Regions from separate parts of the Flavobacterium zubiriense genome, predicted to be linked through region 1. Evidence: riboswitches for the same ligand, from Rfam matches in the RefSeq annotation. Region 1 holds a riboswitch; the other holds the start of a gene.
The links. A riboswitch is a leader RNA that binds a small molecule or an ion and turns the genes downstream of it on or off. The one in region 1 is predicted to bind cobalamin.
Positions count from the first base shown of each region.

Region 2: it holds a riboswitch for cobalamin, as region 1 does, so the genes downstream of both, AAGV28_RS15135 (PKD-like domain-containing protein) here and AAGV28_RS08330 (TonB-dependent receptor plug domain-containing protein) in region 1, are expected to answer to the same signal.

Region 1 covers NZ_JBCFQL010000007.1:184,723-188,364, reverse strand. Annotated here, with positions in the region: gene AAGV28_RS08340 (adenosylcobinamide-GDP ribazoletransferase) at 1-291, shown strand, start outside; gene cobC (alpha-ribazole phosphatase) at 276-800, shown strand; cobalamin riboswitch at 904-1,160, shown strand; gene AAGV28_RS08330 (TonB-dependent receptor plug domain-containing protein) at 1,273-3,045, shown strand; gene AAGV28_RS08325 (DUF5074 domain-containing protein) at 3,050-3,642, shown strand, end outside.
Region 2 covers NZ_JBCFQL010000019.1:46,863-50,504, reverse strand. Annotated here, with positions in the region: gene AAGV28_RS15140 (LacI family DNA-binding transcriptional regulator) at 1-405, opposite strand, end outside; gene AAGV28_RS15135 (PKD-like domain-containing protein) at 578-1,699, opposite strand; cobalamin riboswitch at 1,994-2,232, opposite strand; gene AAGV28_RS15130 (endonuclease/exonuclease/phosphatase family protein) at 2,430-3,266, opposite strand.

The DNA of each region.
Region 1 (3,642 bases):
GAATATTCAAGAGAAGATGCGACAAGCAAAAGCAAGCCTATTGCTCAAAGTTTTAGCTGGAGAGAAGTAGTTGGTGCTTTCTTTTTTGGATTGTTACCGCTTATAGTATTGGCTATTTTTAATTGGCAAATACTATTGGTTTTAATTCCTGTTTTCTTATTCCGATTTTTTATGGCTCGTTATTTCCAAAAATGGATAGACGGCTACACTGGTGATTGTCTTGGCGCTACTCAGCAAGTTTGTGAAGTTGTTTTTTATCTATCAAGTATTGCTTTATGGAAGTTTATTTAGTTCGACATACTGAAACGGTTTGCAAAAAAGGCATTTGTTACGGACAATCTGATGTGGATTTGAAAGTACCTTTTTTAGAACAATTTGAATCAATAAAAAAACAATTACCATCTGATGCTGTTTTTTATTCGAGTCCATTATCTCGATGTACAGCGTTGGCAAAATATCTATCATCTTCATCAATTAGTATCGATTCTCGATTGATGGAAATGAATTTTGGGGATTGGGAAATGAAAAAATGGGACGCTATTCCTGAAGCTGACTTTACGCCTTGGATGACTGATTTTGTAAATGTAACCGTTCCTAATGGCGAATCTTTTGTAGCTTTACATTATCGTGTAAATGAGTTTTTAGAAGAATTGGTTTCAAAATATAATTCGAAAAAAATAGTGCTTATTACGCATGCTGGAGTAATCCGAAGCATTTTGTGTGCCTATTCAAATTCACCATTGAAGGACGCTTTTACAAACAAAGTAGATTTTGGCGATGTTATAAAGATAGAACTATAACTATAACTTGAATTAGAAATATCTATATTACTGGTTTTTAGTGATTTATGATTACTATATCAAATATTGATATAAATTTGATTTTTAGCTGAATTAAGTTTTATCTTTGCTGCCGTATTGAGGTTGCTATTTTTTATTGAAAAATAGCATTAAAAGGGAATCAAGTGAATGATTATTGATGAATTTAGATTTTATATCTGCAATTTAAATTTCATAATCACTAATCAAAATCTTGAGCTGTACCCGCAACTGTAAGCTATCAAGCTTGTTGTTATCTACAAAACCATTGTTCGCCACGGCGGATGAGAAGGTAAACAACAAGACGCAAGCCAGGAGACCTGCCTTAAACATTAATAAATATCGAACTCTCGGGAAAAAGAGTTTAGAAATTATGACTTTAAGGATAAGACTTGTTTTTTTTATTTTGTTGTTGTGCCAATTTATTTCGGCGCAGAACGATACTATTACCAAATTGAAAGAAGTTATAGTTTCTGATGCTAATCTTAAAAAATATTCCAGTTCGCAATCCGTTTTAAAGCTTAATGATTCTATTATCAATAAAAATGAAGCTTTGTTGACTGATTTATTAAATTTTAATTCCACAATTTACTTCAAAGAGTACGGTCGCGGAATGCTTTCTACAGTTTCTTTTAGAGGTACAACAGCCTCGCAAACAGCAGTAATTTGGAACGGAATTAATATTAATTCACAAATGAATGGAAGTACTGATTTTAATACCATTTCAGGTACTGATTACAATTCAGTTAGTGTAAAGGCTGGCGGAGGAAGTTTGATTTACGGAAGCGGAGCCATCGGAGGTACGGTTCATTTAAATAATGATTTGGTGTTTTATGATCAATTTGAAAACAATTTAAAACTTGATTATGGGAGTTTTAATACTTTAGGAATAAATTATAAAGCGAATATTTCTAACAGAAAATGGAGTACTCACATTGGATTTTCAAGAAACAGCTCCACAAATGATTATAAATACTTAAATCAATATACCTGGAGAGGAGAGCAGCGTTGGAATCAAAATGGTGAATATGAGGTTATAACTATGAGTGCCAATTTAGGATATAAATTGGATGCAAAGAACACTTTAAAATTATACACTCAAACTTCAAATACCGATCGAAATACTTCATTAATTTTAGAATCTGAAACAAAAAGTAAGTATGTAAATGGTTTTAATAGAAATTTATTAGAATACGACGGCGATTTTGGAAGGTTTACGACCAATTTTAAAACAGCTTATATTTTTGAAAATTATCAATATTTTGCTAACAAAGCACTAAATAATTATAGCTTCGGAAAAACGGAAAGTTTGACAACCAAAGCTGATTTAGGATATACTTTATTTAAATCAACACAAATTAATGCCATTTTTGATTATAATCGAACAAAAGGTTTTGGTAGTGGTTTTGGCGACAATACCAGAGAGATTAGTTCAGCGGCTTTTTTGGTAAAACAAGACATTTTATCTAATTGGAAAAACGAAATTGGTATTCGAAAAGAATTTACAGATAATTATAAATCGCCTGTTTTATTTTCTCTTGGCTCATCTTATCAGATTAGTGAATTGTATCAATTAAAAATGAATTTATCCAGGAATTTTAGAATTCCAACTTTCAACGATTTGTATTGGGAAGAAGGAGGAAATCCGGATTTGAAACCAGAGAGCTCGTATCAGACAGAAATTGGAAATGTTTTTACTTTTAAAAATCTTACTCTAACGCAAAACTTCTATTATTTTAAAATAAAAGATATGTTGCAATGGGTTCCTGGGAATAATGGAATCTGGTCTCCACAAAACACGAATAAGGTAGCTAGTTATGGAGCCGAAACTTTATTGAATTGGAGAAAGCAATTGGGTAAAAATATTTTTGCTGCCAATGCTACTTATGCTCATACAATTTCAGAAAATAGCATTACCAAAAAACAACTTTTCTTTGTTCCATTTAACAAAGTAACAGCTGCTGTTTCTTATTCCAGAAATCGATTCTCGACCAATTGTCAATTTTTATATAATGGTTTTGTCTATACTCGAACCGATAATAATCCGGATGAAACGGTAAAGAGTTATAAGGTGACTAATATTGGAATCGATTATGATTTTAAATTTTTAGAATCTTTTAAACTAGGCTTTCAGGTTCTAAATTTATTTAATGAAGTTTACGAAAGTCTTGAAAGCAGACCTATGCCAGGTCGCAATTTTAATATGTATTTAACCTTGAAATTTTAATAGTATGAAATTAACTAAATTATTTTTATTAGCATTAAGCATATCGCTTTTTGTTTCTTGTTCTAACGACGACGATGTTTCTAATGATGATCCTAAAGGGATTTATGACAATGGATTTTTTATCCTAAACGAAGGATCTAAAGAAAAAGGCAGTGTTTCTTTTCTAAGTGATGACTTAGTTACATTTACAAAAGATGTATATGGACCAAATAATAGTAACGATAATCCAGGTGGCTACTTGCAAAATATCTTTTTTGATGGAGAGAATGCTTATATAATTGCTGGTGGTTCAAATGTTATCAATGTTGTTAACAGGTATACCTTTAAGTTGATTGCTAAAATTGACAGTGGACTTGAAAATCCAAGATATGGTGTTGCAAAAAATGGAAAAGCGTATGTAACTAATGCAAATACGTATGCACCGTATGGAAAACCTGCTGATGATGCAGCGGTAATTACAGGTAATACAGATGATTATGTTGCAATTATTGATTTAAAAACGAATAAGTATGAATCAAAAATTAATTTGAATGGAACAGGAAATAGAATTGTTGAAGAAAATGGTAAATTATACATTACAGAGCCGTACAATAGTGA
Region 2 (3,642 bases), on a different contig from region 1:
ATGAGAAAAATTAGTGGTGTTTTTAGAAATGGAAACAAGAATACCATCGACTCTGGCACCAATAAAGGTATCAATTCCCTTTCTTTCAAATTCTTCTGATTCGTTCGATTGATAGATTAAAACATCATAACCGTGCTGGCTTGCTAAATTTGAAATGCCGTGAATTACGGAACCAAAAAATAAATGTTCTGCTGTTGGAATCAAAACACCAATCAGTTTTGTTTTTCCAGAGCGTAACGATGAAGCTATTTTGTTAGGCATATAATCCAAACGTTCGGCAACGGCTTTTACTTTTTTCTTGGTACTGGCACTTATTTCAGGATGATTACTTAACGCACGGGAAACCGTAGCAGGAGCAATTCCTAATTCTTTGGCAATGTCGCTAATGGTTATTTTATTTTTCATTCTTCCGTAATCGTTTACGAAAATAGAATTTTATTTTGAAATAGCGAAATAGAAGGGAGTTAAATTTTAAAAAAAAATAGAATTCTAACAAGCTTTAAATATAAAAACTCCCGATTACTCAGGAGTTTTTATAAAAAGGACTAGTATTTAAGTAGCTTTGAAAATATTGCATCTATTTATTTAGAACTAAATTCAAATCGGTAAAACCAGACACTTCGGTTGAAGCTTCTCCTGTTACACTGTTGCCAGCGAGATTAGCAGTATATACTTTTACAAAATCTATGCCTTGTAATTGTACCGCTTTGCCATCTTTATCCACAGCCCAATCCAAATTAATTTGTGTTTTGGCATCCGTATTAGGCCAGTTGTCAGCATAACCCCATTCATACGGTGGAGTCATCCAGAATCCTTGTTGTACTAAATTAGAAGTTAATAAAGTCCCTTTTAGCGTTATTGTTTCTCCTTTCCATAATGGAAAATACGATTGGGTGTTGAATCTGTTTTTAGCAATGTAGCCTGTTTGTTCTTGGTTATCCGTCCAGCGAATGTAATTGGGTTCACTAGCATTTGTAGGTTCGGTTTCTGGCTTGTAATAGGTTATTTCGTAGTTTTTAATGGTTGTTGACTTGCTGTGTTCTGATCCAGCAATTTCATACCATTCGTCATCGGCTTTTCCGTTTCCATTTGCATCATAAGAAACCATGATAATTCCGGGTTCAGCACCGTTAGTAAATGCGTTGCCTAATACCGAAAAATCATTCCCTTCTTTGTTGATTACCGTATGGTCAAAGCCAAATACCACATAACCACCAAATCCTCCTAGACTGATTAAATTACCAGCTTTAAGAGCTGTTTGTGCTTTTACGCGCATGGACTCACTAGTGTCATCCTCGGTCGCTGTAGGAAATTTGTTAACGGATTGTCCAGGAGCAGGGAAATAGTCAAATACCTGAGTTATTTTATTCAAATAGGTTTTGTCGTTTACCGTTATGGCAAAAGTTTTGCTATTTTCTCCTCCAGCATTTTTTGCTTTAAATTCAAGGTTGTAAGTTCCAGCTTCGGCAAAAACGTAAACTAAATTAGCTGTAGAGGCAATTTCTTCTCCCTCTAAGGACCATGAAAAAGTTGCATCATTGGCATTTTTTACTTCAGGTTGAATGCGAAGCCACTGCATTTTGTCAATTGTATAACCGCCATCTGGTTCTGTAAGTCCGATTTCTGGTGATGCAATTTCGTCATCAGAACATGCTGTTAAGGACATGATTACGAATAGGGTAAAGAGAATTTTCTTCATTTGTTAATTTTAAAGGTTATTGTTTGTTGATATTTTTAATTGGAAGAAATGCAGAATTACCTCACTTAAATGGTGCGGTTTTAAAGAGTTGGACTCTTTTTTTAGTACAGGAAGTTGGTTCTGTACGTAGGAAGGATTTGTAAATACAATCCATACAAACAGTACTAAACTTCCATGTAATATAGATTTACATAGATGCATAAAGTTCTATTTACTAAAAATAGTAGTATCGGAAAAATTGAAACCAAATCTATATCTGGTTCTTTTGTGTTGAAAGCTTTGGTCCTCGAAAGCTTCAGTTTATACGCAGTGGCAGGTCTCCTGACTTGTCCCCATTTTGAGCTGCCTTCCCATCTCGTTTTGAAGCGATACAGTGGCAAAAGTTAAGATTTACTAGAAAATTTTATTTTCTTAAAATCTGTCAAAATGTTGCATGGAACTTACAGTAACGGGCTTGTTCAGGATTTACACCTGATTCCCTCTTAGTTGACTCTACCGAAAAATATAGCCAAACCATTGCGGCCGCAAAAGTAAGTAAACTTTTTGGAGTTATCCGGTTGTTTTTCGAAAAAAAGTAAAAAGTATTTTTTGAAGTTCTTGTAAAAATGAGCGGGGGATAATCATAAAAAAGCTTCAGATGTCTCTGAAGCTTTTTTAGTAATTCGAATAGTTTTTTTGAAATTATCAATGGCTTTAATAAAATCAATTTGAGTATTAAAAACAGCATATTCTATTTGTAGCTTAATTCAGTGTAAACCGGTAGATGATCTGAAGGGTATTTTAAGTCTTTTGAATCACTCAATACTGCAAATTTTTTCACTTTAAATGTGTTTTGTTGCGAGATGAAAATGTAATCTAATAATAGTGTTACAGGCTCATTATGCTTAAAGCCATTAAATGTACCCGAAGGACCAAAAGGTTTGTTTACTGAAAAATCTCTTGTATCATTCATTACTTTTTTTAAGGCAATAATACTTTCTGAACTAGGTTCCAAATTAAAATCACCCATAAAAACAACAGGATAATTTTTTGTGTTTAACTCTTTCATTTTATGCAGAATTAACTCAATTCCCTTTGTTCTGGCTTCTTCTCCCATGTGGTCTAAATGCGTATTAAAAACCCAAAACATTTGTTTGTTTTTTTGATCTTCAAACAATGCATACGTACATACCCGATTGCATGCAGCATCCCAGCCTCTGGAAATTTTATTTGGTGTTTCGGAAAGCCAAAAAGTAGCACTACTATGTATTTTTAAATGTTCTTTTTTATAAAATATATTCGAAGATTCTCCCTTTCCTTCTTCTTCTCGTCCTATTCCCACATGGTTATATTCTGGAAGTGCTGTGGCAATATCAATAACCTGATTAGGGGTAGCTTCTTGAATTCCAAACACATCTGGTTCGTAAAACTGAATTTGAGAATTAAAGTAATCTTTGCGATGAGACCAACTGTTTTCTCCATCAGAAGCCACGTCGAGACGGATATTATAAGTCATTACGTTTAAGTTTTGAGCTTTAATTTGTACTATAAACAATAATAATACTAGTACTGTTATTTTATTTTTCATAGATGGTAAATTAATTATAGTTGGTGAATTTTAGTTTTTAGCAAAGTTATAAGCTGCTTTCTAAATTCTATTCTTTATGTGTATAATGTTTTTGTTAAATTTTATTTTAAGAAGCTTTCCTTTTAGGAATAGGGAAAAGAATTTTTTTAATAAGAGTCTGTTTAAAATTCATCAAAATTAATTTCCCCTATCCCTAAAGGGTGTAATTTTGATAAATTTTTAAGAAATTTTGCACCCTTTACGGACGGGGAAAAAGAAATTTTCTTTTTTTAAATAAATTTAAATAGGCTCTAAATATAAACAGGCTCTTATAAGTTAAGGTGGGTGATGACTTGATAAACTACATATCTCTATGAAGAATTTTTTAGTATTCCGG